DNA from 2 places in the Viridibacillus sp. NPDC093762 genome. Region 2 is predicted to be linked to the other one. Evidence: predicted binding sites of a transcription regulator. Region 2 holds the regulator's gene; the other holds the start of a gene.
The links. The regulator NrdR, encoded in region 2, represses ribonucleotide reductase genes. The targets are predictions, from matches to a motif close to AACACNATATATNGTGTT.
Positions count from the first base shown of each region.

Region 1: ACQKM9_RS10655 (vitamin B12-dependent ribonucleotide reductase) is a predicted target of NrdR. The motif match lies at 2,475-2,492, and genes of this name have one in related genera.

Region 1 is NZ_JBNNUK010000007.1:11,795-27,235, reverse strand. It holds gene ACQKM9_RS10670 (ATP-binding protein) at 1-908, opposite strand, end outside; gene ACQKM9_RS10665 (rhodanese-like domain-containing protein) at 1,026-1,406, opposite strand; gene ACQKM9_RS10660 (lipoate--protein ligase family protein) at 1,511-2,344, shown strand; gene ACQKM9_RS10655 (vitamin B12-dependent ribonucleotide reductase) at 2,520-5,093, shown strand; gene ACQKM9_RS10650 (HAD hydrolase-like protein) at 5,516-6,085, shown strand; gene ACQKM9_RS10645 (hypothetical protein) at 6,157-6,507, shown strand; gene ACQKM9_RS10640 (DUF3139 domain-containing protein) at 6,535-6,930, opposite strand; gene ACQKM9_RS10635 (DUF1385 domain-containing protein) at 7,044-7,922, opposite strand; gene ACQKM9_RS10630 (hypothetical protein) at 8,104-8,553, shown strand; gene aroQ (type II 3-dehydroquinate dehydratase) at 8,581-9,009, shown strand; gene ACQKM9_RS10620 (M24 family metallopeptidase) at 9,028-10,089, shown strand; gene efp (elongation factor P) at 10,111-10,668, shown strand; gene ACQKM9_RS10610 (SpoIIIAC/SpoIIIAD family protein) at 10,772-11,014, shown strand; gene ACQKM9_RS10605 (hypothetical protein) at 11,019-11,393, shown strand; gene ACQKM9_RS10600 (stage III sporulation protein AE) at 11,481-12,389, shown strand; gene ACQKM9_RS10595 (hypothetical protein) at 12,641-13,078, shown strand; gene ACQKM9_RS10590 (SpoIIIAH-like family protein) at 13,075-13,623, shown strand; gene accB (acetyl-CoA carboxylase biotin carboxyl carrier protein) at 13,743-14,234, shown strand; gene accC (acetyl-CoA carboxylase biotin carboxylase subunit) at 14,250-15,441, shown strand, end outside.
Region 2 is NZ_JBNNUK010000003.1:170,505-185,945, forward strand. It holds gene dnaI (primosomal protein DnaI) at 1-431, opposite strand, end outside; gene ACQKM9_RS06290 (replication initiation and membrane attachment family protein) at 418-1,845, opposite strand; gene nrdR (transcriptional regulator NrdR) at 1,869-2,336, opposite strand; gene ACQKM9_RS06300 (glyceraldehyde-3-phosphate dehydrogenase) at 2,578-3,600, opposite strand; gene coaE (dephospho-CoA kinase) at 3,734-4,330, opposite strand; gene mutM (bifunctional DNA-formamidopyrimidine glycosylase/DNA-(apurinic or apyrimidinic site) lyase) at 4,344-5,216, opposite strand; gene polA (DNA polymerase I) at 5,229-7,856, opposite strand; gene pnpS (two-component system histidine kinase PnpS) at 8,183-9,727, opposite strand; gene ACQKM9_RS06325 (winged helix-turn-helix domain-containing protein) at 9,727-10,440, opposite strand; gene ACQKM9_RS06330 (MaoC/PaaZ C-terminal domain-containing protein) at 10,490-10,966, opposite strand; gene mdh (malate dehydrogenase) at 11,110-12,048, opposite strand; gene icd (NADP-dependent isocitrate dehydrogenase) at 12,130-13,395, opposite strand; gene citZ (citrate synthase) at 13,477-14,592, opposite strand; gene ACQKM9_RS06350 (AI-2E family transporter) at 14,809-15,441, shown strand, end outside.

The DNA of each region.
Region 1 (15,441 bases), on a different contig from region 2:
CCTTCACGTGATTGTGCACCGTCGAGTGTATTTAAAAATAATGAACGTGTATATTCAGGCATAGAATCAATATCTTCAATAACGAGTATTGCTGGAGCTAAACTTGTTACCATACGGAAGACCTCTTCAATGGACTCGCTTGATGTATGCTCAGTTATTTGCCAATACACAACAGGAGCTGTTACAGAACCTGTAATGGACTTTACAAGCGTAGTCTTTCCGTTTCCTGGTGAGCCATATAATAAGATTCCTCTTTTATAAGGAAGGCCGTAATGTTTGAAGAAATTGCCACCCTCCTTGAAAAACTCATCAATTGAACGGAAAATCTCTTGCTTAAGTGAAGGTTCTAAGAAAACATCTTCTCTTGTAATTTGCTTACCTTCGCCGTAACTCCGTCGTTTAATACCATCATGAACATCAACTAAGTAGGTGACAGTTTCCATCAACATTTGACGTAACTGTTCTTGAACAGCTTCTATAAAATTCATCATTTTCTCCGCACTTGTTGTAAAATAGAAAAACTCTGGCCACTCTGAATCGGAGCGGAATACAGGAATCTGTGTAATAGCGACTTCATAATCAGGGAAGTAGATTAAAGAATTACTAAATGTCTTAATTGATTTTAACTGATTATCTAATTGATCTTCTGAGACAGAATTTAAAACAATGCTAGGTAATGAGGCATATATATAACTCAAATTTTCATAGCGGATTAATTCCTTTTCCATCATTTCTAGTAAATGATGATGAAATTGTGAATTATTTAGTTCGACAGTCACACCACGAAAATTAGCAGGGTGTACTTCATTTAGTTTTTTTGAGATGCGCTCAAAGACCGCTGATACATCTGCATAGTTAGGGATGTCTTGTCGCAAATCTTCGTGAAATGTATATAAGAATTTTGGCATTATATCCTCCTTTATGGACGTTATTAATTTATAGATAAAACATATATAATTAAGAAAAAATAGAGTCATTTCTGTTATAAATAGAAATGACTCTTTTTTATTTGCAACGCAATCAAATTATTTCACTTTGATTTTGCCTGTCCAATTTTTGTATCCACCTTGTAATTGGTATACTTGATCGTAGCCTTTTTTCTTTAATAACATAGCAGCACGTGCACTACGTCCAGCATTTTGGCAGTACAAGTAAACAGGTTTGTCTGGGCGAATTTCTTTATAGCGTTGACGAAGTTGTGAGGTTGGAACGTTACGAGCGCCTAGAATATGACCACCGTCAAATTCTTTTGGCTCACGCACATCTATTAATTGTGCTTTACGATAACCTTCAATAAATTCTTCTTGTGTTAAAGTTGTAACTGCTTTTTTGAAACGAAGAGCGTTTACTAAAGCGTATACAATCACCACAAATAAAACAATTGCTAATGTATATAACCAACTCAAATCGTCTTACCCCTTTCTATCTACAGTAATATTATAAAAGAACATGTAGCGATAGTCCAATGAGTTTGTTAAAATAGATAAGTTGATTATAAGGAGGAGACCAAATGAAAACAACATGGTATTTTATTAATTCAGGTCCTTGTAGCCCTGCATTCAATATGGCATTAGATGAAGCACTCCTACATTGGCATAGTAAAGGTTTAATTCCACCAGTAATACGATTTTACGAATGGAATCCAGCAACACTTTCTATTGGATATTTTCAACGTGCTGAAAAAGACATTGATTTTGAACAATTACATAAATTAAATGTTGGATTTGTACGCCGTCCTACTGGCGGTCGTGCAGTCTTACATGAACATGAACTAACATATAGCATCATTGTTAATGAAGACTACCCAGACATGCCTAAAACGGTGACTGAAGCTTATAGAGTATTAAGCGAAGGCGTATTACTAGGTTTCCGAAACTTAGGGTTAGATGCTTATTTTTCAGTTCCAGATTCAGAAGAAAAACGAGCAGATTTGAAAACTCCGAAGAGCGCGGTTTGTTTTGATGCGCCAAGTTGGTATGAATTAGTAGTAGAAGGTAAGAAGGTAGCAGGTAGTGCACAAACGCGACAAGAAGGTGTCATTTTACAACATGGAGCGATATTAATCGATCTCGATGATGAAAAATTGATTTCTCTTTTTAAATTTCCATCGGAAGCTTCAAAAGAGCGTATGCGCAAACATTTACCACAAAAAGCGGTAGCTATTAATCAGTTAGCACAAAAACCTGTCGATGTTGAGACATGTATATCTGCTTTCCGCAAAGGATTTGAGGACGGGTTAGACATAGAACTTGTACCGTACACGTTAACGCAGGAACAAATGGATTTTGTTAATAATTTAGCAAAAACTCGCTATGAAAGTGATGAATGGAATTTTAGAAGATAGTAGTCTTTTTGACTTATTTTAGTTTTACAAAAATCGAAAAATCGCTTCCAATGTTGTTAAATCAACATTTTGCTCAAAATCACCTTGTTTGCTTTTTTTATCAATATATAGTATCGTAATGTCTTGAACAAACACTATATATAGTATTTAAAGCGCGATCTAAATAGGGAGGCGAATGATAATGGTACTTGCTTCACAGCATCATAATCAGACGATTAATGTACAACAATTAAATAATGATATTCAACAATTTCCACAAGTTCATGCCATCACAGAGGACATGCATATAACACATAAAGGTGTGTCTCGATTAGTCATGATAGACCGTTATTCTTTTAAAGATACGGAAAAGAAAACGCTAAAAGCAGGGGATTTTGTTGTTTTAACGGTCAAAGCTGACCCTAAATTCCCAGCACGTGGTCTTGGTTATATCGTTTCAATTAATACAGAAAAGAAAACAGCTGAAGTGCTGATTGAAGCAGATTATAGAAGTGCTATTGATGATGATTCTGAACAACAATCAGGAATTGTCACACGTTCTTTAGACGTTATTGAGAAGCCTCTTGAAGTCTTTTACGAACAAATTGCGAAACGTAATGCAACTGGCTTAGCAGCCGTTGAAAAAACAGAAGAAAAACGCCAAGAATGGTATGAAAAATTCTACGAACAATTAGTGAAGTTAAACTTTATTCCAGCGGGACGTGTTATTTACGGAGCAGGCGCAGGAACAGATGTTACTTACTTTAACTGTTATGTAATGCCATTTGTAGCAGACTCTCGTGAAGGCATTAGTGATCACCGTAAACAAGTAATGGAAATTATGAGTCGCGGTGGCGGTGTAGGAACTAATGGTTCTACATTACGTCCACGAAACACGCTTGCTCGTGGTGTAAACGGTAAATCATCAGGATCTGTTTCTTGGTTAGATGATATTGCTAAGCTGACTCATCTTGTTGAACAAGGTGGATCACGTCGTGGTGCGCAAATGATTATGTTAGCAGATTGGCATCCGGACATAATTGAATTTATTATTTCAAAAATGCAGAATCCTCGTATTTTACGTTTCTTAATCGAAAATACAACGGATGAAACAATCCAACGTCTAGCAAAAGAAAAACTAAAATTCAAACCTTTAACGCAACAAGAAGAAGCGATGTATCAAGGTATTATTAATTATAAAACTATCCCTGGTGTCGGTGGTTTTAATGAAGCGATTATTCGTGATGCTGAGACGAAATTACGTGATGGCGGAACATACAGCGTACATAACGCTGAATTCCTAACTGGTGCGAATATTTCTGTTACAATCACAAATGAATTCATGGAAGCTGTAGAAGCTGATGCTGAATTTGACTTACGATTCCCAGCGGTTGAATCATATAATGCTGAAGAAATGAAAATCTATAACGATACATGGCATGAAGTTGGCGATGTTCGTGAATGGGCTGAAATGGGACATGCTGTACGTACGTACCGAAAAGTAAAAGCACGTGAACTTTGGAACTTAATCAATATCTGTGCAACTTACTCAGCAGAACCAGGTATTTTCTTCATCGACAACGCAAACGACATGACAAATGCAAAAGCATACGGCCAGAAAGTTGTAGCAACAAACCCATGTGGAGAGCAACCACTTGCGCCGTATTCAGTATGTAACTTAGCAGCTGTAAACTTAGCGCAATTTGCTCAAAAAGATACGAAAACAGTAGACTTTGAAGCGTTGAAAGAAACAGTTCGTGTCGGAGTACGTATGCAAGATAACGTAATCGATGCTACACCTTATTTCCTTGAAGACAACAAAGTACAAGCATTAGGTGAACGCCGTGTTGGACTAGGTGTTATGGGAATGGCTGATTTACTTATCTACTGTGAAAAAGAATACGGTTCTGAAGAAGGTAACATCCTTGTTGATGAAATCTTTAAGACGATTGCGACAACAGCTTATGAAACTTCTACTGAACTTGCAAAAGAACGAGGTAGTTTTCCATTCTTAACAGGAGAAACAGAAGCTGAAACATTATCACTTCGCAAACGCTTTACAGAAACTGGCTTCATGCAAAAAATGCCTGAGCATATCCGTGAAGCAGTACTTGAAGGCGGTATTCGTAACTCGCACTTACTAACTGTAGCTCCTACAGGTTCAACTGGAACAATGGTGGGGGTTTCTACTGGATTAGAACCATACTTCTCATTTACTTACTACCGTAGTGGTCGTCTTGGTAAATTCATTGAAGTAAAAGCTGATATTGTACAAGAATATTTAGCTGCTAACCCAGATGCAGATGAAGCAAACCTTCCTGAATGGTTTGTAACTGCCATGGAATTAGCTCCAGAAGCTCATGCAGATGTACAATGTATCATCCAACGCTGGATTGATAGCTCAATCTCTAAAACAGTAAACGCACCACGCGGTTACACTGTGGAGCAAGTACAGAAAGTGTACGAACGCTTATATAACGGTGGCGCTAAAGGCGGTACAGTTTATGTAGATGGTAGCCGTGATTCACAAGTATTAACTCTAAAAGCAGAAGAAAACGTTATGGACGAGGACACTCTACAAGAAGAACAAGTGACTGAAAAACGTCCAGTTGTTTTAATCGATACAATTCAAGATTTACGTTCAACAAACGTAACAATCGGCTCTGAAGTCGGTAACACATGCCCAGTATGTCGCAAAGGAACAGTCGAAGAACTAGGCGGCTGTAACACATGCACTAACTGTGGAGCACAACTTAAATGTGGTCTTTAAGTCACTGAATTTGAGCTACTAACGAGCGCGAAAACGGTTATTTTAGATAACACTTAAAATCATAACAACCATTAAGGACTCCCATTCATTAATAGATGAAGAGGGAGTCTTTTTTTTGATTGAAATTCAGTTTTATGAATAGATCTAGTAAAACCATGTAAAAAAGCACCTGGAATTTTTAACGTGATTCTGATTATAATGCAGATAAAAGAAGTTCCTGGAAGTTGTAGGTTAGGCGTATTATGTTTAAATGAGAGAAAGATGTAAATAATATTGCTATATTATCTGGAGGGAAAATAAACATGAATATTACCGTGGAAAATAAAAAAGACACGCCAAAAAATAAATACAACAATTTTTTGGGGAAATAGTAATAAGTAATTAATATAAATACTTTGTTTGTAGAAATTAGGAGGGGTTATATGAATATACTATGGGATTTTGATGGTACTTTATTTGATACATATCCAGCGTACACAGAAAATTTATATAAAATATTGAATGGGACAGTTGCTCGAGAAGATATTTATCGCGAATTGAAGATATCGGCAACACATGCATTTAAGTATTTCGAATTATCAGATGAACAAATAAAAGAGGTTAAACAGCTTAATCTAGACTTACCACCAAGCAGTATAAAGCCGTTTCCTAATGTTGAGAGAATTTTGCTATTTGCAAACAAAAATGTAATTATGACCCATAAGGAGCGAAAACCGGTTTTGGATATTCTTCAATACTATGGTTTTGAAAACTACTTCATTGAAATTGTCACTGTTGATAATGGTTTTCCACGCAAGCCAGATCCAACTTCTTATCAATATTTACATAAAAAATATGATTTAGATATAGCGATTGGAGATAGGGAACTCGATTTAATCCCTGCGAAGAAAATAGGGATGATGAGTTGTATGTATGGGGGGAGTTGTGAAGCGGCAGACTTTCAAATATATGATTATGATGATTTTTTTGATGTAGTAAAATTAAACAGTTAAACGTATTTTTTAATTTCCCATCTATGTGAACATTCATGATAAAATGAAGACAATTTGTTAGGAGTGATCATGTGGGTAATAAAATTGCGGGTATTTTCTTCCCGGCGTTTGCGATGTTAGGTGTTATCGCGATGACTTTAACAGGAGCTTTTGGAAATGAAGAAGCAAATAAATCCTATTTCCTTCTTAGCTTAGTCCTTGTTTTTCCTTTAACTTTTTTAGTGCAGGGAATTTCATGTGCTCTAAATAATATTAATCCATGGATTGCATTAGCAGTTTCTTATATTGCTTTTATCATTATCCTCTTTACGGTATTAAACAGCTCTGCATGGGGATATGGTTTATATTTTCTTGTCTTTTGGGTAATAGGTTACTTTGGAGTAAAAGGAATTCAAAAGCTTCGCGCTATTAAAAACAAATAAATCTGTGCAAATTCTGCACAGATTTTTTTAGTTATTATAGGCATGTGCACAAATTTCTTCACTATGTTTAGCCTTTTTAAAGGAACTTACAACTAACGGATTCTCTTTGCAAAATTGAATGATTGCTTTATTTTCTTTATGTAGGCCGTAATAATAAGTAATTTGCGGTTCATCTTTAAATTGTAATTGAAAGAAGCCGCGATAATAATCCTTGTGTACTACCTGTTTAGGTTCTATGTAACCAGAATTATCCGGAACTATCATATCGGTTGTAATGTCGTTTCTTTCCATATGTTTTTTCATATGATATTGAACTAAAAGCATCGTATAAGGATTGCCGTTTTTAATAATATAAATATATAAAAAAGATAGACTACTAATTAATATAAAAACAGCAGAAATAACAAAAAGTCTTTTCTTCAATAGAAAGAACCTCCTCCATTAAAATATACCAATTAAATCCATTTGTGTAAAATGTCATTTTATCTATAAAAAGAAAAACGTAGAAGAGCTTACTGAGCTCTTCTACGTTTCTGTTAGTTTATTGTTATATTTTTAGGGTCTTTCTCGATTTCTAATAATTTATTAAATGAAGCGATAGCAACTTCTACTTGATCGTCTTTGGGTTCTTTTGTTGTAAGTAATTGAAGCCATAAACCAGGATAACCTAAATAGCGAAGTACTGGTATATTCCGACAAGCATTAGTCCATTGCAGTACTTCAAAAGCGACTCCAAGTACGACTGGAATTAATAATATACGATCTACAATACGTAGCCAGAAAGGATCAGTTGGTACTAGGAAGTAGATGAACATACCTACGATAACTGTAAATAACATAAAGCTACTACCACATCTGTAGTGTAAACGTGATTGCGCTTGAACATTTTCTACTGTTAAAGGTAGACCGTTTTCATAACAATTGATAACCTTATGTTCAGAGCCATGGTACTGGAAAACACGTTTAATAAGTGGAGTAAGTGATACAAAATAAATATAACTAAGTAGCAATACTAGTTTGAAACCACTCTCTAACAAAATTTGTGCGGTTTTTCCTGGAAGCCATGTATGGAAAAGCTGTGCCAAGAATACAGGAATTAATGTGAAAATAAATTTACCAAATAGGAATGAAAGTACGCCAATTGCAGCTACGCCTAAAATCATTTGGAGCTTCGAGCCTTCTTCTGCAGATTCTTCAACTTCTTCGCCTGGATTGACATCATAGCGATCACCTGCAAATTGCAAATGCTTGGAGCCGATTGCAGCAGATTCAATAATAGCTACTATCCCTCTAATAAACGGAATCTTCTTCAGCCTTTGAAGCGCTGGCTTTTTTTCTTTTTTAACATAGAAATACTCTATTGAGTCATCATTACGGCGAATAGCGGATACAGTATGTTCTTTACCGCCCATCATTACGCCCTCAATCAATGCTTGCCCCCCGTAAATTGGAGTCTGAGGTTGATCCTTCACTTGCCACACCGCTCTCTTTTTGTATATTCAACTGTTCTTATTGTACTAAAAATTATAAAAAAGCTCTAGGAAAAGAATAGCTTTTGAAAATGAGGCAATGCTTGTAAAAAAGGAGTGTTGTGTTTTGAAAATTCAGGTCTTGTTTTGGACATCCATTTTAAGTGCAGTGTCGTTCACTGTTTGTCTACGATTACTACAAATATTTTCAATCATTCATTGGAGTCCAATCGGTTGGTCTAAGCGATGGCATTTGTTTAGTGGGCATACGCCATTATTTAAGTGGACGACATTAGTCATTATGTTGTTTGTTTTAGCAATTGTGATTTTTTATTTAAGTGAACTCTGCATTGCTATTCGTGCGGATATAGCTGCAATTGGATTGAGTATTATTCTGCTTTTTGGATTACAGTGGTGGATGTTCGGTACGGTAGAGCTAAAAAAAATATCGATTCCTATCTTCGTCTTAATTGCTATGCACTTACGTTTTATAGTGGAAACGGCAATGTTCCATAAAAAAGCAGAAAGTTTAGACACCCGAAGTAAAATACCTTATAATACTGATGTGGTAAAATAAATTCATCAAAATGGGAGGGGGAGAGATATGAATTACTTATGTTTAAATGGGCCTAATTTAAATCGATTAGGTAAGAGAGAGCCAGGAATATATGGTTCGGAAACTCTTCAAGATATAGATAAAGCCCTTCAAAAGCTAGCAGGTGAGTTTGGTGCCACAATTGAGTTAAAGCAGTCCAATCATGAAGGCCAGTTGATTGACTGGATTCATGACGCTGAAGACAATGAAATTGCTGGCATTGTCTTTAATCCAGGTGCATATACACATACAAGTGTTGCAATACGCGATGCTATAGCTTCTGTAAATGTTCCTGTCATAGAGGTGCATATCTCGAATATACATAAACGTGAAGAATTCCGTCACCACTCTTATTTAGCACCAGAGTGTGTGGGACAAATTTCTGGATTAGGGACTAAAGGGTACCAACTTGCATTACGCATGTTTTTAGAACAATAACAGGGGGAATTGATTATTATGGAAAAACTAAAAAAAATAAGAGCAGCATTACAAGAACAAGGGCTTGATGCAATACTTATTACAAATGATTATAATCGTCGTTATATGACTGATTTTACTGGAACATCTGGGGTAGCAATTGTTTCACAAAATGATGCAGTCTTTATTACGGATTTCCGTTACACTGAACAAGCTTCGAAACAAGTACAGAATTATCGAATTGTACAACACCAAGCTACAATCATTGAAGAAATTGCTAATCAAGTACAAGAGATGGGTATCAAAACATTAGCATTTGAGAAAGAAAACGTTAGCTATAGCACATATGAAGTATATTCGAAACATCTAAAAACTGATTTAGTAGGAGTTTCAGGTTTAGTAGAAAAAATCCGCTTGATTAAGACGGAGCAAGAGATTAATATTATAAAGGTCGCTTGTGAAATAGCGGATGCAGCATTCGAGCATATACTAACATTTATTAAAGCTGGCAAAACAGAATTAGAAGTATCAAATGAATTGGAATTCTTCATGCGAAAACAAGGAGCAACTTCATCTTCTTTTGATACAATTGTTGCATCAGGTGTACGCTCGGCATTGCCACATGGCGTTGCAACTGATAAAATAATAGAAAATGGTGATTTTGTCACTTTAGATTTTGGTGCGCTCTATAATGGCTATATCTCTGATACAACACGTACAGTTGCAGTTGGAGAGCCTTCAGATCAATTGAAGGAAATTTACAACATTGTATTAAATGCTGAATTACTTGGATTAGAGCAGTTTAAACCAGGTATGACAGGTATTGAAGCTGATGCAGTAACACGTGATTATATTAAAGCACATGGATATGGTGAGGCATTTGGCCACTCAACAGGTCATGGAATTGGTTTAGAAGTACATGAAGGTCCTGGATTATCGTTCCGTTCACCTACTGTATTAGAACCAGGTATGGTCGTGACATGTGAACCTGGTATTTACCTACCAGGAATCGGTGGTGTCCGTATTGAGGACGATACATTAATCACAGAGACAGGTAATGAAAAACTAACTCATTCCACAAAAGAATTAATCATTTTATAAAGTAATATTGGAGGAACATTCATGATTTCAGTAAACGATTTTCGTACAGGCCTAACAATCGTAGTAGACGGTGGACTTTTCCGTGTACTTGATTTCCAACACGTAAAACCTGGTAAAGGGGCAGCTTTTGTACGATCAAAACTTCGTAACCTACGTAACGGTTCAGTAATGGAAAAAACTTTCCGTGCAGGTGAAAAAGTAGAAAAAGCTCAAATTGACAATAACAAAATGCAATATCTATATGCTTCAGGTGATAATCATGTGTTCATGAACACTGAAACTTATGACCAAATTGAAATAACTGAAAACCAACTTAAAGACGAATTGAAATTCTTATTAGAGAACATGGAAGTTTCAATTATGTCTTACGAAGGAGAAATCCTTGGTGTGGATCTTCCAAATACAGTTGTTTTAGAAGTAGTTGAAACTGAACCAGGAATTAAAGGTGATACTGCTTCAGGTGGCTCTAAACCAGCAACAGTTCAAACTGGATTAGTTGTACAAGTACCATTCTTTGTTAATGCTGGTGACAAATTAGTCATTAACACTGAAGAAGGCACTTACGTATCTCGTGGGTAAATAATTCATTCTTTATAATCGACCCCTATAGCTTATGCTATAGGGGTCGTTTTTTTGTTCAGTCCGATGTTTGTATGATTGGAAATCATAACTTGCTCTAGCTTTGCATAGATTAGATTATACAAGAGGAGGGGCAGCTACGGAACTTCAAGACATTCTACGCATCGCCGGTATTGGACTTGTGATTGCGCTTTTACATATCTTCTTTGAACAAACCGGTAAAAAGGAATTTTCTTTTTTTCTTTATTTTCTAGCCTATATGTATATCGCAGCGGAATTGCTACATTTTTTACGTTTGTTCTTTGATGAAATTCTCACCTTCTTCCAATGGTTAACGGCTACCTGAGCTTATGACGATATTATTTTACGCTGTGATTATGCTTATTCTTTTAATGTTCATTCAAATGGCAATTCCTGCTCTGCATCGTGTCTTTTATACGGTGTTTTTTTTCTTATTAATGAGCTTTTTAATTATGCGTTTATTCATCCCATTTCTTCAAAGGTTATTGCATGCATTTCCAATTGAAATCCCATATTTATCGCTCATTCTAGGCAGTGCATTTATATATTTTGTTTCAACAGCCGTGTCACAACATTTAAATGACCAGGATTATGAATCACTTGCCTTTTTATCGCATACAGCGGTAAAGCTTGTTATTTTATCTCTTTGGCTAAAAGAGATAATTGAATTATTTTCAATTTGGCAACGTTTGATAGAACCGTAGTAGATAAAGGTTGTCATTTTTATGGACAAACTCTATTTAATAGAAGAAATTTTTGGGTAAACGTCAAAAAAAGATAGGAGGGCAAGATTGGACTGGTTACAGGAGATTTTGGTCGCCCCCTTCAAGGACACGCTATTTACTCTCGTTTCATTACTTTTTTACGCACTACTCTTTTTAATATTAAACTTTATAATGCCTCAATTTAAAGAGTGGACAAGGGTTTTCTTTTTTATCGCTATACTTACTACGACATTAAAGCCGGTTTATCAATCATTTACTATGATGCAGGCATTATCTGAGAATATGATTGCATTCTTTAGTGCCCTTTATCCAATATTAATGTCTGCAATGGCCATCTCATCAGGCGCTATGTCATTAATGGCGTGGCATCCTATGCTATTATTACTAATTCAATTTGCTGTATTTTTAACGGGGAGATGGCTAATCCCTTTGTTGACGGCATCTTTGATTTTTGATTTCCTATCTCGTTTCATGCCAGAAATATCTTTTGCACGAATGGCTGACTTTATACGTGTACTTGTATTAAGCGTCGTTTCTGCTACGGTCATGTGCTATTCGATGTTTCTAGTAATGAATAGTGTTGTTTCAGTATCTTTTACAGGAGCTGCACTCGGACCATTGAAAAAGATGATCCAGCAAAACATTCCGTTTATAGGTTCTTTTATAACTGAGAGTTTAAGTACATTTAGAAAATATTCATCAACTACTGCAACGGTAACGAGTACAGGTTTAATGATAGGTATATTTACTGCTGCTATTATCCCGACATTAAAAATTTTAATGTCGGGATTAAGTTTTCGTTTCTTGGCGGCATTGATGGAACCTTTTTCTGATAAAGATATTGCGAGTTTTTTAGATGATATAGGCAAAACACTATTTGTTTTGTGTGCAGTATCTTTTATTATCGCATTCGCCTTCTTTTTTACAGCGATATTAGCAGTTATACTTCTGAAACTACAAATACAAGATGGATAGGATTGGGGTTGTGGAAGTATTTTTACTTGGTCTAGTCGTCATTATATTCATTGGGAAAATTGTAAGTTTACTACTGGAGGACCCGGAAGAGTGGGTTATTCTATTGAAAATAATCGTTGCAATATGGATTTTAAAGTTTGTTTTTAATTTTTGGCATTAGTATCTCATAGATTAGAGTTAAGCTTCATACAATGATGTAGATAACAGGAAAGATGTGAAGAGGGGGATGACTAGCTCGAGCGGTGCAGAATATGAAAAAAACGTCAATTTACTATGTAGGAATATTGATGGCAATTGTCATCATTATTGTAGCCATGTTTTCATACAATAATGATAATCCTATGAAAACATCGTCTAAAGGAGAGAATGTATCTACTAATGAAGCGGAACAGCTAGCGGTCATTTTATCAAGGATTGACAAAGTTGGGGAAGTTGAGATTTATTTTTATGCAGGTGGACAAACGGCACAAGATGTAAAAAAAGAATCTTCATCCTTAGAGAATTATTTCAGCTGGTCTAATACAACTGGACAAGAAAGTGGGCAAGTAACTGGAGTATTAGTTGTTGCGGAAGGAGCGAATGACATCGCGGTAAAGAATGAATTAGTAACTACGCTGACAAAAGTGCTGGAAATTCCGGCACACCGAATTGTTGTAATGCCTATGGAAAAGAGAGGGGAAATAAAATGAGAGTAAAAAAGAGAGCAGTTTGGTTTTTAACTTTATTGAGTTTAGCAGCAGTTATTTCAGTTTATTATCTTATGAATCCAGCACAACCATTTAATGGCCTTAAAATCTTCTCAGATAGCACATTAAATAATACCGCAGTTGATGATATTGCTAAACTAACAGGAAATGATAAAACACCTGTTACAGCACAAAGTGACTTATTTGAAGAAATGCGTATGGAGCTACTAAATCAGCGTAGTCAATTGAAAAAAACTCTAACACAAAAAATAGCTTCGGATAAGAATACAGCTGAAGAAAAGAATGAAGCATATAACGAGATGGATGTTATTGTTAAGAAGGAATCTAATGAAGCGATGTTAGAATTGCTCATTAAAACTTTAGGTTATTCAGATGCATTTGTACGAGCTGAAGATAATCGAATTCGTGTTACAGTACAGTCTGCTGAATTATCAAAATCAAAAGCAGATGAGATCGTATACACGGTTAAAAAAGAGGTACCTACAGCTGGCCAAATAGTAGTAGATTTTAAATCTGAGTCTTTTTAACGGAAAAATAACGATATTGTCTTGAATAATTCCTATTTTCAATTATCTATTTAAAAAAACCCCAAAACACGATAGAATAAGTAGTGTATTATATTTCACAAGATTAAGGGGAGTAATTTATGTTGAAAATTCAGGAAATTCGAGAAATTATTAAATTAGTCGACTCATCTTCAATTGACGAGTTCGTTTATGAGGTAGCAGATACAAAAGTAAAACTTAAAAAACATAGCGGTGTGGCAGTTGTAACTGAAGCGCCAGTAGTTAAAGTAGCTCCAGTTGCAGCGCCAGCACCAGTAGCGGCTCCAGCAACACCAGTTGCAGCAGCACCAGTAGTGGCTGAAGAAGCACCAGCTCCAGCAGTTGATGCATCATTATACAAAATCACTTCACCAATGGTAGGAACTTTCTATCAAGCTCCTAACCCTGAATCACCAGCTTTCGTAAAAGTTGGAGATAAAGTAGGCGAAGAAGCAGTAGTATGTATCGTTGAAGCAATGAAATTATTTAATGAAATCGAAGCAGAAGTTAGTGGCGAAATCGTTGAAATTCTTGTTAAAGACGGCGATTTAGTTGAATACGGTCAACCTCTGTTCCTAGTAAAAGAGAACTAAGGGAGGCCTATTTAAATGAAAAAAGTATTAATTGCAAACCGTGGGGAAATCGCGGTACGTATTATTCGAGCATGTAAAGAATTAGATATTCAGTCTGTAGCTGTGTTTTCAGAAGCAGATCGAGATGCACTTCACGTTCAATTAGCCGATGAAGCATATTGCATCGGACCAAAACTTTCTAGTGATAGTTATTTAAAAATTAGTAGTATACTAAGTGTTGCTCAAAAAACTGGCTGTGATGGGATTCACCCAGGATATGGCTTCTTAGCAGAGAATGCTAGTTTTGCAGAAGCATGTGAAGATGCTGGTATTACTTTTATTGGACCAACTTCAGATGCCATCAAAATGATGGGCATTAAAGATATAGCAAAAGACTCAATGATTAAAGCAGGTGTACCGACAGTTCCAGGTTCAGCTGGTATAGTTGCTGATGCAGCTGAAGCAGCCGAAGTTGCGAAAGGTATTGGTTACCCAGTAATCATTAAAGCAACTGCCGGTGGTGGTGGTAAAGGGATCCGTGTAGCACGTACTGAGGAAGAATTGATTAAAGGTGTTCAAATCACTCAAAAAGAAGCGGCTGCAGCATTCGGTAACCCTGGCGTTTACTTAGAGAAATTCATCGAGGATTTCCGTCACTGTGAAATCCAAATACTAGCGGACAACTATGGCAATACAATTCACCTAGGTGAACGTGATTGTACAGTTCAACGTCGTATGCAAAAACTTGTTGAAGAAGCTCCGTCTCCTGCACTTTCTGAGGAACGTCGTGCTGAGATGGGTGAGGCTGCAGTTAAGGCTGCGTTAGCTTGTGGATACCGCGGTGCTGGTACGGTAGAATTCATCTTTGACTACCATGAAGACAAGTTTTACTTCATGGAAATGAATACACGTATTCAAGTAGAGCATCCAGTAACTGAAATGATTACAGGTATTGATCTTGTTCAACAACAGCTTAAGATTGCTTCTGGCGAGAAATTAGTGTATAAACAAGAAGATGTGAAAGTGAATGGTTGGGCGATGGAATGTCGTATTAATGCAGAAAATCCATCTAAAAACTTTATGCCTTCACCGGGTAAAGTAGAAGATTATATAGCTCCAGGTGGTTACGGTGTCCGTATCGACTCAGCTATGTATCCAGGATATAGTATTCCTCCGTTCTACGATTCAATGGTTGCAAAATTGATTGTACATGCAGATACACGTGAAG
Region 2 (15,441 bases):
ATATTCACACGTGAATGGTCATCAATCATTAAATCTTTGATTGTCGCTCTTAACACTTCTTTTGGCATATGCATACTCGAAATCATAGAGGCCGCTTTACGACGCTCATCTTCCATGCGTTTTTGTTGGCACGGTGTATATTCGACTTCTATTGAATCACGAATAATAGACAATTTCGGTATAAATCCCTTTAATGCATTTTGACATTTTACTACGGATGGACATGCATCACAATCATGTTGTTGACCAGTATACTCATATAGTTTAACGAGACCACGGTCTACCATATCTTTATTTACTTCTTGATCATTGTCAGCTAGAAATTGCTGGACACCTTTATTTTCAAGAATTTCTCGCTTCATTTGCTCGTATCGTTCTTGAAAAGTTTGTGAATCCATCACTTTTCTAAGTTGATTATTAATCGGTTCCATGTGAATCCACCTGCCCTTCTTCTATTCCTAGTTTTTCTAGAATTTTACGTCTTTCCTCTTCAAAATCGGTATCACTCTTAGTTACTTCTTTTGAAGTTTCTTTCATAGTAGCTTCTTTCTGAGGTTTCTTTTCTTTATTTTTCTTAAACCAGTCAGGCACTTTTTCTTCCCGACCACCGCTGTATCGTTTTTTCGTTGCTGGTTTTTGCTCAGCTGTTTTCCATTCCATATACTGCTTATGCTCATTACGCGCTAAGTCCATTGCTTCTTTCGTCGTTTTAACACCTTTTCGAATCCAATGAGAGGCAATCTTTTCGACATAGTTTTTAGTTAACTTCATGTCTGTACGTAAAAGAACATACTGAAGCAAGGCATTTACAACACCAATTGGCATTTGATATTGCAGAACAAGATTTTGAGCAAGCTGAATGTCAGCAGGAATTGGTTCTTTCCCATCTGCAATATCACGCAAGACATCAATTGGAGCGGTTGTTTCTAGATAATGAATCAATAACTCTTCCTTAGTCTGCAATGCTTGCTCTTTTGTATTATTTTTGTCTGCATCATTAACGACCGATTGGAAAGCTTGTTGCATTGCAGGTGGTTCTGTTGAAACAGTCAATTTGTAATAATCAGCTGCTGATTTCTTTAATCTTGACTCGGATAACGTCATATGATCATCTAGAGCAAGCATAACAACTTTTTGCATATCTAATGGTGTTAAATGATATAAAAAAGCTAACTTTGCAATTGTTGAATTCGCTTCAGCTGTAAGCGCTGAAGATGGTACAAGTTGTTCTGACAATCCAGCTCTAAGTAAAGAAAAATCAAAGTCCTCGTAGTTAAATGGTAGTTCTTTAGGTTTCTCTTTTCCCTTAACTGTCTGCTCATTCTCAAAGGAAGGTAAATGATGCTGCACAGGACGATAAACATCTGTAAATGTTCTTGACACTTCCTGATAGCCATCATTTGATGGACCCTTCTGAACGAAACGTTGGCGCAATTGTCTATAGGCTTGTTCACCAATTTTGCTAAATAAAAACATGGATAATAAAGGATCATTAAAAAAAGCCGATGCTTCTAAAGGCGGCATCACGTCGTACATAAATGAACGTACATCCTCAGAATCTTTACGCCAAGTGCGCATTAAACCAATAGCTTCTAATGCGATGCGCGACTCGAAAATCTTTGCGATCGGCATATCAAGTGAGTTCATCAAATGGTAATGTGATAATTCAGCTTCAGTCGTACTCTCCCCTTCAGCCCAAAGCATAAAGTATAAGCTAATGGGCTCAGCACCTATTAAAGGCTGATATAACAGAGTAATAAGTTGGCGATCGTAGCTAGATACGGGAAATGGCATTCGAATGGACAATCGATCAACGGGCTGTAGTTCTTTATATAAATGCACCACGATCACCGTCCTCCATATCACATTTACTTGTCATCGGATTGTCTTTCTATTAATTCTTTTAATTCATCAATAAAGACATTAATATCTTTAAATTGACGATATACAGAAGCAAATCTTACATAAGATACTTCGTCAATTTTCGCAAGTCGATCCATAATCATTTCCCCGACATCTTCTGTTTTCACTTCTGAGTTACCGATTCTACGTAGATCTTGTTCTATAGCAAATACTAATTCCTCTAATTGATTAAGGGCTACTGGTCGCTTTTCACACGCTCTGATAAGACCTCGCAAAACTTTTTCACGGCTAAACTCCTCACGTGAGCCGTCTTTTTTCACGACGATTAATGGCATTTCTTCTACTTTTTCAAACGTAGTAAAACGATATGCACATGATTCACATTCTCGGCGTCTACGGATTGCTTTATTGTCATCTACTGGTCTTGAATCAATAACCTTTGTTCCATTAAACTGACATGCTGGACATTTCATATTTTTTCTCTCCTGATTGCAAAACATTTTAGTTTATCTATTATATCAAATAATGCCTTAAAAAATCGAAAAAATGCAGTGGAAATTCTCAGATGTGTGATAAAGATACTGTTTTTAGCCAATATAAGGTCGATACTAACAGAAAAAACAGACATATGTTCACATTAATATGATGTTTTTTCTACCCTTAAACTAAAAAACCCTTTCTAGTACACTACTAGAAAGGGCCTTATTATTAAAATTAAACGTTTACAGAAGCCTTTAGAGCAGCTGCAACTTTTTTCGTTAAATCTACGACGCGTGTTGAATAACCCCACTCATTGTCGTACCAAGCAAGCACCTTCACTTTACGACTACCAATTACCATTGTAGTTAGGCCATCGATTGTAGCTGACGCTGGGTTCGTATTAAAATCCACGGATACCAAAGGTTCCATTGTGAAGTCTAATATGCCTTTTAGTGAACCAACTGATGCTGCTTTGAACGCTTCATTCACTTCTTCAACCGTAACATCATTGTTTAAATCTACTACTAAATCTACTAATGAAACATTTGGTGTTGGGACACGAAGCGCCATACCATGTAACTTACCTTCTAGTTCTGGTAATACTAGAGTTAGAGCTTTGGCAGCTCCTGTAGAAGTAGGGATAATTGAAGCCGCACAAGCACGAGCACGACGTAAGTCTTTATGTGGGTTATCAATATTTTTTTGATCATTTGTATATGAATGCACAGTTGTCATTAAACCGTTGTCGATGCCAAAAGTATCATTCAATACTTTTGCAACTGGCGCAAGACAGTTTGTAGTACAACTTGCGTTTGATATTACATCATGTTTTGTAAGGTCTAATTTTTCGTCATTAACACCCATTACAATTGTTACATCTTCATTTTTCCCAGGTGCTGTTAAAATAACTTTTTTAGCTCCTGCTTCTAGATGCAATGCTGCTTTTTCACGAGCATTGAATTTACCTGTTGCTTCAATAACGATATCAACATTCATTTCTTTCCAAGGTAAGTTCAAAGGATCACGTTCACTAATAAGTTCAACACGTTTACCATTTATGATTAGGGCTTTTTCTTCAAATTGAACATCCCCATCAAATCTTCCGTGATTTGTGTCATACTTAATCAAATGTGCTAACGTTTCAGCCGGGTAACTAGCATTAATTGCAACAATATTTAAATCATCTTGAAGTATCGCTTGACGGAACACCATACGGCCAATACGGCCAAATCCGTTAATAGCAATAGAAACTGTCATGAATAATATCCTCCTGTAATTGCGTTATACTTATTTTATTAATTCGAAAATTAGTATAACACATTTTAAGGAAAGTAAAACCTATTATGAGGAACATTTAAAAGTTATTCAATTCAGATTTTTCAAAAATACCTTAAGTGATTACATTCCACTTACATAATATTTTATGCAATTGTTCTTTCGTTGATTCGAGAGATTTATTATTATATATAACCGCATCAGCGCCTTTTTCCTTTTCTGATAACGGTAATTGAGAACTAATTCTCGCCTTAGCATCCTTTTCAGATAAATTATTTCGTTCCATTAAACGCTTTAATTGTGTTTCTTCTGTGACAGATACAACTAAAATCTTCTCAACGAAATGGTGAAGGCGACTTTCAAATAATAATGGGATATCCATTACGACATTGCTTGCACCATTTTTTAATAGTTCATCACGTTGACGAAGCATCTCACTACGAATAGCCGGATGAATAATATCATTTAACGTTTTACGGGCTGCAGGATTCTGGAAGATAATATCTCCTAGTTTAGGGCGATTAAGCGTCCCATCATCTAGCAATACATCTTCGTCAAATGCTTCCACTATTTGTTTTAGTGTTTTTGTTCCAGGTTCTACTACTACACGTGCTACTAAATCAGCATCTATAATAGGTAAATTTAACTCTTTTAGCATTTCTGCTACTGTACTTTTACCACTCGCAATACTTCCAGTTAATCCAATAATCATCTATATCACACCTTTAATGTTGGCAATTTGGGCAATAAACTGAGTTTCTGCCACCAATTATCTTTTGTTTAGTATCTCCATTACAAGACGGACAAGTCTTTTTCCCATACATCTTCAATCGACGTTGCATACTACCCGCTTCACCATTAATATTTCGGTAATCCGAAATGGTCGAACCACCAACATCAATACTTTCTTGCAAAATATGAACAATTGTCTCAAAAAGTTTAATTTTACGTTCTTTACTAATTCGTGACAGTTTTCGAGCTGGATGAATATTCATTTTAAACAGCGCTTCTGTTGCATATATATTCCCGCAACCTGCAATCACGTGTCCATCCATAATCACTTCTTTAACTGCCTTATTTGCATACTTCGTTAAATTTGCTTTCTCAAGAAAATGAGATAGCGCTTCATCTGAAAAAGGTTCAGGAGCCATTTCAAGTAGTGGTGGATGCTCTGCTAGCTCATGTAAAAAGCGCATTTCTCCAAAACGGCGAATATCCGAATAGACAAGCCAATTTTCATCATCGAATTGAATTAAAACATGCGCATGCTTTAGAAATTTCTCTTCTGTAATATCACTAAGTTGCGTTACATGGAACCATGCGCCCGTCATACCTAAATGGTTGACGAGCAAATATGGATTTCCTTCTTTCTCCAAGTGGAAAAATATATATTTTGAGCGACGTTCAATGCTTGTAATAGTCATTCCTTCAATCGCTTGTTGGAAATAATTAGGATCAACTACTTTTATAATACACTCTTTACCTTGCTCTTTCGCTTGTTTAATAACCTTTGAAATTGTCACATGATGAATCGTTTTACCCGTAACGAACGGTTGTAATGAACGCACAACACCTTCTACTTCTGGTAATTCTGGCATGCGATCACCCCTTTATTTTGTATCATACCAAGTTGGACCAAATGCAAAATCGGCTCTAAGTGGTACATTTAGTTCAAATGCTTTCCCCATCACTTCTGGAACTAATTTTTCGAGAATTGGAATTTCCTCTTTTGGTGCTTCGAAAATTAACTCATCGTGCACTTGTAGAAGCATTTTCGTTTGTAAATTTTGTTCTTTTAACGCTGCTGCCATATCTATCATTGCTTTTTTTATAATGTCGGCTGCACTACCTTGAATTGGTGTATTCATTGCAGTACGCTCCGCAAAGCTACGTAAATTGAAGTTTGAACTTTTCAGGTCTGGCAAATAGCGACGTCGATTTAAAATAGTGGTCACATAACCATGTTGCTTCGCTTCTTCCACTATATTTTTCATATAGTCTTGTACACCTGGGAAGCTAGCAAAATAACGTTCAATGAAATCTGCTGCTTCTTTACGTGTAATATTTAAGTTTTGAGATAAACCATAATCGCTAATTCCATAAACAATTCCAAAGTTAACTGCTTTTGCTGCACGACGCATATCCGACGTTACTTCCTCTTCTGCTACGTGAAATACATTCATCGCTGTATTTGTATGAATATCCAAACCATTCTGGAATGCATTAATTAAGTTTTCGTCACCACACATATGAGCTAATACACGCAACTCAATTTGCGAATAATCGGCTGCAAAAAGGAGCCATTCTGGATTTGATGGAACAAATGCTTGGCGAATTTTACGGCCTTCTTCAAGTCTTACAGGAATGTTTTGCAAATTTGGATCTGTTGAACTTAAGCGACCTGTTGATGTTAACGCTTGTTGGAATCTTGTATGAATTTTTTGATCTTCTTCGTGAATTTCTTTCAATAATCCCTCTATATATGTTGATTGTAATTTCCCAAGCTGACGGTACTGTAAAATATGACGAATAATTTCGTGTTCTGGCTCTAGTTTTTCTAATACATCCGCTGCTGTTGAATAACCTGTCTTTGTTTTCTTAATCACAGGTAAGCCCAATTTTTCGAACAAAATAACCCCGAGTTGTTTCGGTGAATTTATGTTGAAGGCTTGACCAGCAATTGAATAAATATCTTCTTCAATTGCTTTTAGTTTCGTTGTTAGATCATGCCCCATTTCAACGAGTCGTTCACGATCAACTGTAATACCTTCGCTTTCCATTTCACTTAATATGGCAGCAAGTGGTAACTCTAACTGTTTATACAGCTCAAATTGTTCATTTTCTCGAAGAAGCTGTTCTAATTTCGGCTGCAAAATGAATACAGCATTGGCTTTACGACAAGCATGCTCCGCCACAGATTCTATTGCCGGAGTGGCTTTCTTTGCACCTTTACCATATACATTGTCATTGGATAATACATCAGTATACCCAAATTCTCTTGAAATCGTTGCAACATCATCAGAAGGTATAGCGGGATTCACAATATATGCCGCTAAGAGCATATCGAATTCCACTCCTGCTAATTTAATACCATCACGTAATAAAGCGGCTTGCGCAGCTTTTGAATCAACCATATACTTCTGCTTTGAAGCATCTTCTAACCATTCTTTTAATGATGCTGAAGCCATTGCTTTGTCGTAAGGAATATAATATGCTTGCTTGTCGTCCACTAATGCAATACCAAATCTGTCGCAAGTATGATAGTGCTCATCAGCAAGTTCAATATGTACAGCCATCGCATCTTGTAACTGATCTGCTGATACATCTTCTAATATAGAGAAAGTTAGTTCCTTTGTTGTTGTTGCTTCTGATTGAAACTCACTTTTTTCGATTAAAGATTTAAAAGATAAATCTTGCCATAAAGAAAACAACTCATCTACATTTGGACCATCGTACACTAAGTCATCAAGTGTAATAGTAATAGGTGATTGACGATCAATCGTCGCTAACTGTTTGCTCATTTTCGCTTGCTCTTCATTGGTCGTAAGTTTTTCTTTTAACTTTGCACCACTCACTTGTTCTACATTTTCATATAGTTCTTCGATTGTTGGATATTGTTTTAATAATTTGATGGCTGTTTTTTCACCGACTCCAGGTACTCCAGGTATATTATCTGATGCATCACCCATAAGACCTTTCATATCAATAATTTGCTCTGGCGTTAAGCCATATTTCCCTTGAATATGATCCGGTGTATATTTTTCAATATCCGTCATGCCTTTACGTGTAATATAGACAGTTGTATTATCTGATGCAAGCTGCGTTAAGTCTTTATCTCCACTAACCACGATTACTTGTAGCTTTTGTTCTTCAGCTTTTTTACTTAAAGTACCGATAATATCATCTGCTTCGTACATTTCTAGTTCATATTGTTTAATACAATATGCATCTAATAATTTTCGCAAATATGGGAATTGCTCTGAAAGTTCAGGTGGTGTTTTCTGACGTCCACCTTTATATTCTCCGTATGTAGAATGACGGAACGTCGTTTTACCAGCATCAAATGCAACAAGCATTTTCGTTGGTTTCTCCTCTTCTAATATTTTCTGTAGCATCGTAGTAAAGCCATAAACGGCATTTGTGTGAATACCGCTATCATTTGTTAATAATGGTAATGCAAAAAATGCTCGATATGCTAAGCTATTGCCATCTAAAAGTAGTAACTTTTCTTTTGTCATATATATATTCTCCTCTTACTTTTTCTCTATTTTGAGCTGTTTTCTTTATATGTTATTATGCACGGAATTTCTTTTTTCCTAAACGTCAAAAAGCCGTCTCTCCCTTCTATCTTACCACGCGTGTAAGTAGAAAGGAAAATGACGACTGATACAAATACGAAAAAATGTTCGTATTATTAAATCACTGTATTCTGCTTTTTAAATTCTAAAAAAAGAATCTAGGGTAAACCTAGATTCTCACTTCCAAAACACTGGTTGAAGGGGGCTTCGAATATTATATTAACAAAGGATTATGAAGAGTATATATATATATTGTAAACATTGTGTTAATTTGGTTGTTTTTCTGGCAAAATAACACGCATTGTCGTTCCTTTACCAACTACACTCTCCACTTGAATTTTACCGTGGTGCGCCTCTATTAAATGCTTCACAATTGCAAGACCAAGACCTGTTCCACCAGAATTACGACTACGTGCTCGGTCGACACGGTAGAAACGTTCAAAAATTCTTGGGATTTCAGGTTTTTCAATTCCAATTCCCTCATCGATTATTTCAATGACACCACTTTTGTTTTGTTCATATAATTTTACTTTAATTTTCGTATTCTCTGGCGAGTAAGTAGTCGCATTTGTCATTAAATTCATCACTACCTGGATTAGTCGATTTGCATCTCCTTCAACTACAACATCCTGCTCAATTTCCGCTTCGAAAGATATGTTTTTTTCCTCAAGACGTGGCACTGTCATTTCAGTCGCCCTTACAATTACATCCTTTAAACTTGTACGAGCAATGTTGACAGTAAAACCATGCTTTTCAATTTTCGATAACTCAAGCAAATCTAAAATAAGCATCTGAAGGCGATTACTCTCTTTATTAATAATTTCTAAAAAGGACAATAATGTACCTTGTTCTTTGTAAGCACCGTCTAATAATGTTTCAGAAAAGCCTTTTATCGATGTAATAGGGGTACGTAATTCATGCGATACATTTGCTACAAAATCCTTACGTATTTGCTCTAGCTTTTTCAATTCCGAAATATCATGCATGATAATTACAATCCCTAGCCAGTGACCGTGTTCTCCTATTACCGGAGCTCCATATACTTCCATATGGTGGAATTCTTGTTGGATTTCTATTTGCATTTGTTTACGGTATGTTATTTCTGTCATAAAGACGTGATCGACAAATTGCTCTAATTCATTCGGTAATCCTAATTCGCGGAAAACCTGTTTATAGACTGTATCATGAGGCACATCGAATAATTCCAAAAACACTTTATTTACAATAGATACATGCCCTTCCTTGCCAATCATTATAAGTGCACTACCCATATTTTCTATTAGCGTTTTTAGACGTTCTTGCTCCATCTCGCGAATCATCATAATATCTTGCAAGTTCCGAGCAAGAATATTAACCGCATTACTTAGTTGTATCGTTGGTGATTCTACATTTTCATATGCCCTTGCACGATAATTTCCTTTTGCCAACTCTAACGCTGTATTTGTTACATTATCTATAGGCTGAGCCAAATTCTTTATCAAGCGTGAAGTAATAACCATAAGTAGTATAAAGGTTATTATCAAAGTGACAATAAGCATAATCCATAGTCGAATTCGTATATCAGCTAATTCATTTCCGCCAAAATCAAGCGGTAGGGCATTTATTATAGACTGTTCTTGATCTACAGTTAAATCAATACTTTGCTTTTCTATTGCACGTAAAATATTTTCATGTGATCGAATGGAATTAGAGCGTATAGAATCCTCTACATATACAGGAAAAAGCTGGCCTAGTATAAAACCAAGACCAGCTAACGCTGTACCATACAGAAATCCAAAAGAAATGAGCAACCTAACTTTAAGAGATTTCATCATAGCTTCGGCTCCTCGAATTTATAGCCTAACCCTCTTATTGTTTTAATGAATTTTGGTTTACGACTATTTTCTTCAATTTGTTCACGCAAGTGACTAATGTGTACATCAACAATCCGCGTATCTCCTGCAAAATCATAATTCCACACAGCACTTAATAGCTGATCGCGTGTTAACACACGATTTTTATTTTCTAATAAATAGACAAGAAGTTCGAATTCTTTTGGAGTGAATTCTAATACTTCCTCTCCTAAGAAAGCTTCAAACCGATCAGGTAATACTTGCAGTTGTCCAAATGAATACGTTTGTTCAACATGCTCCTTTTCTTCCATCACTACTTCTGTCACTTTAGAACGGCGTAAAACAGCTTTAACCCTAGCCATTACTTCACGTGGACTGAATGGCTTTGTCATATAATCATCTGCTCCAAGCTCAAGACCAAGTACTTTATCGAACTCATCGTCTTTTGCTGTTAACATAATAATTGGTGTATTGATTTTCTTAATACGTAGCTCTTTACAAACTTCCATGCCGTCCATTTTAGGTAACATTAAGTCTAATAAAAGTAAATCTGGCTTTTCCAAAATCGCTTTGTGTAAGCCTTCTTTCCCATCGTTTGCAATCACTACTTCATATCCTGCCTGTTGGAGATTGTATTGTAATAATGTTGCAATTGAAATTTCATCTTCTACTACAAGTATTTTATATGTCATGTTTTTTCCCCCGCAATTGATTTGAAACCCCCATTTCAAACCTTTGCTACTAGATTTCTTCTTTCTTATTTGCAGAATCATCTTGTTCACGATTCGGCGGATTTACTGTCATTTTACCTTGCATCACTAGTAGGCCTTCATCATTGCGTCCTTCAATATTCACAGTTACTTCATTAAGCTCAATATCCACTTCGGCTACTTCAAGTAAAATATGAATCGTATCATAATGATATACCGGTTGCGGATATTCAAATTGTTGCGAAGTAATATAAGAACCAGGACCCGGAATATATTTTGAGATAGCTGATGTTACCACACCATTCAACATGATTGTAGGTACTACAGGTTTTTGAAAACTAGTCTGTGAGGTAAATTCATGTTGTATGTATAGAGGATTACTGTCATTGGTTAAGCCGAGATATAATAGTAAGTCTTTATCTTCGATTTTCTCCGTTAGCTGTAATGATTCGCCAACAGACAACTCTTGAATTTTTCTACCTAACTTTCTCTTCTTGCCAAGTAACACATTATTCCCCCTTAAATAATTTGGTATTTCAATAGTAACAATAATCAGTAAAAAAAGACAGTATGATTGTATACAATATCATATTATCTGAATTTTTTTATAAAAAAAACGAGTAGGTAAAAACCTGCTCGTTTAAAAGGATATTAAGCAAGAACTTTCATAACGTTGTTAACTGCTTCTGCAGAGTTATCCAAAGCCTCTTTTTCGTCAATTGTTAAATCCAATTCAATAATTCTTTCGATACCGTTAGCACCAAGAATAGTTGGTACACCAAGGTAGATATCATTGTAACCATATTCGCCTTCTAAGTAAGCAATTGATGGTAATACACGACGTTGGTCTTTAATTATTGCTTCAGCCATTTCAACTAATGCTGCAGCTGGAGCATAGTAAGCAGAACCGTTACCAAGAAGGTTTACGATTTCAGCACCACCGTTACGAGTACGATTAACGATCTCTTCTAAACGCTCTGGAGCAATTAGTTTTTCTAGTGGAATACCACCAGCGAATGAGTAGCGAGTAAGTGGAACCATAGTGTCACCATGACCACCAAGTACAACACCAGTAATATCTTTAACTGAGATGTTTAACTCTTCCGCGATGAATGCACGGAAACGAGCTGAATCAAGAACACCCGATTGACCGATAACGCGGTTTTTAGGGAAACCAGATTCTTTGTAAACTGTGTAAGTCATTGCATCAACTGGGTTTGTTAAAACAATAATTGTTGCTTTTGGAGAGTATTTTACAATTTCTTTTGTTACTGCTTTCATAACGCTTTGATTGATCAGAACTAAATCATCGCGACTCATTCCTGGTTTACGAGCAACCCCAGCAGTAATGATTACTACGTCAGAATCAGCAGTATCAGCATAATCAGAAGTACCCTTTACACGTGCGTCAAAACCTTGTACTGGAGAAGCTTCGAACATATCAAGAGCTTTACCTTTTGTTGGGTTTTCAGCTTGTGGAATGTCTACTAATACAACATCACCAAGTTCCTTCTGTGCAGCTAAGAAAGCAGATGTAGCACCAGTGAAGCCCCCACCAATTACAGAAATTTTACTACGTTTCAAAGTCATTCGAATACACTCCTTTGATAATAAATATAAAGAGGGAAAAGGGGAAAAAATCCCCAATCCCCTCATTCATCTAGTCTAATATTACAGGTTTTTAATTAGTTCGTCAGCAAATGCAGAACATTTTACTTCTGTAGCGCCGTCCATTAGACGAGCAAAGTCGTAAGTTACAACTTTAGAAGCAATTGTTTTTTCTACTGATGCAGTTACTAAATCTGCAGCTTCTTTCCAGCCTAAGTGTTCAAGCATAAGAACGCCAGAAAGTAATACTGAAGATGGGTTTACTTTATCTTGTCCAGCATATTTCGGTGCTGTTCCGTGAGTAGCTTCGAAGATCGCATGTCCACTAACATAGTTAATGTTAGCTCCTGGAGCAATACCGATACCACCAACTTGAGCAGCTAATGCGTCAGAGATGTAGTCACCGTTTAAGTTCATAGTTGCTACAACATCAAACTCTTTTGGACGAGTTAAGATTTGTTGTAAGAAGATATCAGCAATAGAATCTTTTACTAAGATTTTACCAGCAGCAAGTGCTTCTGCTTGTGCTTTATCAGCAGCTTCAGCGCCTTCAGCTTCTTTGATTGCATCATATTGGTTCCAAGTGAATGTTTGGTCAGCAAATTCAGTTTCAGCTAATTCGTAACCCCAAGTTTTGAATCCACCTTCAGTGAACTTCATGATGTTACCTTTGTGAACTAAAGTTAAAGATTCGCGTTTTTCATTAATAGCATAGTTAATAGCAGCGCGAACTAAACGTTGTGTACCTTCTTTAGATACTGGTTTAATACCGATACCTGAAGTTTCTGGGAAACGGATTTTGTTAACGCCCATTTCAGTTTGAAGGAAGTTGATAAGTTTTTTAACTTCATCTGAACCTTCAGCATATTCAATACCTGCATAGATATCTTCTGTGTTTTCACGGAAAATAACCATATCAGTGTCTTCAGGACGTTTAATTGGAGAAGGAACACCTTCGAAGTAACGAACAGGACGTAAACAAACATAAAGGTCAAGTTGTTGACGTAATGCTACGTTTAGAGAACGGATACCGCCACCGATTGGTGTAGTAAGAGGTCCTTTAATTGCGATTAAGTATTCATTGATAGCGTCAAGAGTTGCTTGTGGTAACCATTCACCAGTTTGGTCGAATGCTTTTTGTCCAGCAAGTACTTCTTTCCACTCGATAGATTTTTCACCATTGTAAGCTTGTTTTACTGCTGCATCGATTACGCGTGATGCTGCTGCCCAAATATCTGGACCTATTCCGTCACCTTCGATGAATGGAATGATTGGATTGTTTGGTACTTTAAGTACGCCATTTTCAACTACGATTTTACCGTTAGACATGAACTTATTGCCTCCTAATATTCATAATCAAAGGGCAGATGCCAGAACCTAGCGCTGCCCTTGACTTTTTTATTATACCAATTATCTTTCGTTTACAGGTACATATTTTTGCATTCCTGGTCCAACATACTCTGCACGTGGACGAATTAAACGATTGTTAGCATATTGTTCTAAAATGTGAGCTACCCATCCAGATACGCGTGAAACCGCGAAGATTGGAGTGAATAAATCGTGATCGATACCTAAAGAGTGGTATACAGATGCTGAATAGAAATCTACGTTTGGTGGTAGATTTTTTTGTCCAGTCACCATTTCATGGATTTTCACTGACATTTCGTAATATTCTGGTTGACCAGTTAATTTAGTTAACTTCTCAGACATAACTTTTAAGTGCGGCGCACGTGGATCACCTTTACGGTATACGCGGTGTCCGAAGCCCATGATTTTAACTTTGTTAGCTAATTTATCGTTAATATAATCTTCAACTTTATCAACTGAACCGATTTCAGAAAGCATTTTCATTACTTGTTCGTTAGCGCCACCATGTAAAGGACCTTTAAGTGCGCCAATTGCAGCTGTAACACCTGAATATACATCAGATAATGTAGCTACACATACACGAGCAGTAAATGTAGATGCATTTAATTCGTGGTCAGCATGTAATACTAATGCTTTGTTGAATGCTTCAACAGCGATTGCTTCTGGTTCTTTACCAGATAACATATAAAGGAAGTTTGCAGCGTAACTTAACTCTTTTTTAGGTGCTACCGGTTCTAAACCTGCACGAATACGAGAGAAAGCAGTTACAACAGTAGAAATTCTAGCTTGCAATTTGATTGCTTTACGATAGTTTGCATCGTCAGACATATCCTCAGCATCTTCATCATATAAAGCTAGTAAGGAAACTGCTGTGCGTAATGCAGCCATTGGGTGAACAGATTTGATGTCATAAGTTTTAAAGTGATCTAATACCGCTTGTGGCACTTCCATATTGTCAGCTAATTGTTGTTTCAATTCAGCTAATTCGTCTGCTTTAGGAAGACGTGTGTGCCATAGTAAGTAAATTACCTCTTCAAAAGATGCATTGTCTGCTAAGTCATCAATATTGTAGCCAACATATGTAAGAGTATCATCAATAATAGAACTGATTTTAGTCTCTGCTGCTACGACACCTTCTAATCCGCGTGTTGCTGTCATAATATATCGCTCCTTCTCCAATTGTATTAGATAACATTTACAAAATTACATAAATGCAACCTACGTTTTTTCGATATGAACCTATAACTAAATCGCTTACATTGCTATTATAATAAATTTTGACGGCTTTGTGAATGAAAAGGCTGTATTTCATTTGAAAAACAAAATTTAGACAGAAATATCGTATTTTGTAGAAAAAAATAAACATTAACTAGGATGAAAAAATCACATTTTTTAAAGGATGATGTTTTGTTACAAGAAAAAATCAAAAAATCCACAATGTATCGAATCCAATTATCCATACTAATTGCTCTACTTTTAGTGTTGTGTTGGTTAGTTTTACCTGTATCTCTAGCGATTTTAACGGCTTATTTCGCATATCCATTACTAAAGTATTTAATCTCAATATTAAAACTGCCTCGATGGCTCGCAGCATTAACTACTGAAGTTATTATTTTATCCATTTTTATCGCAACTATACTATTTTTAATTTCTGTTTTAATCGAAACTTTACCAGAGATTAAACGCATAATTACACAAGTTGAGTTTTTCTCCAATATGCAATCAATGCTACTACTTAATATACAAGAGAAATTTGTTTCCCTAGTAGATATGGCTATGGAGTCGCTCGTAAATATTGTGCAATCCACCTTCCATAATCTAATTAATTTTACTTTTTATCTAGTAGCCTTGTATTTTGCTTTATATGAAACAAGCAGGAATAGATTATGGTTTTTTATCTATTTACCTGCTCGCTTTAGAAAACCTATTCAACGTGTTTATGAAGAAGCTTCTCAATTATTCGGTTATTTTCTGTCAGTAGAATTACGTTTATTACTCCTGACATTT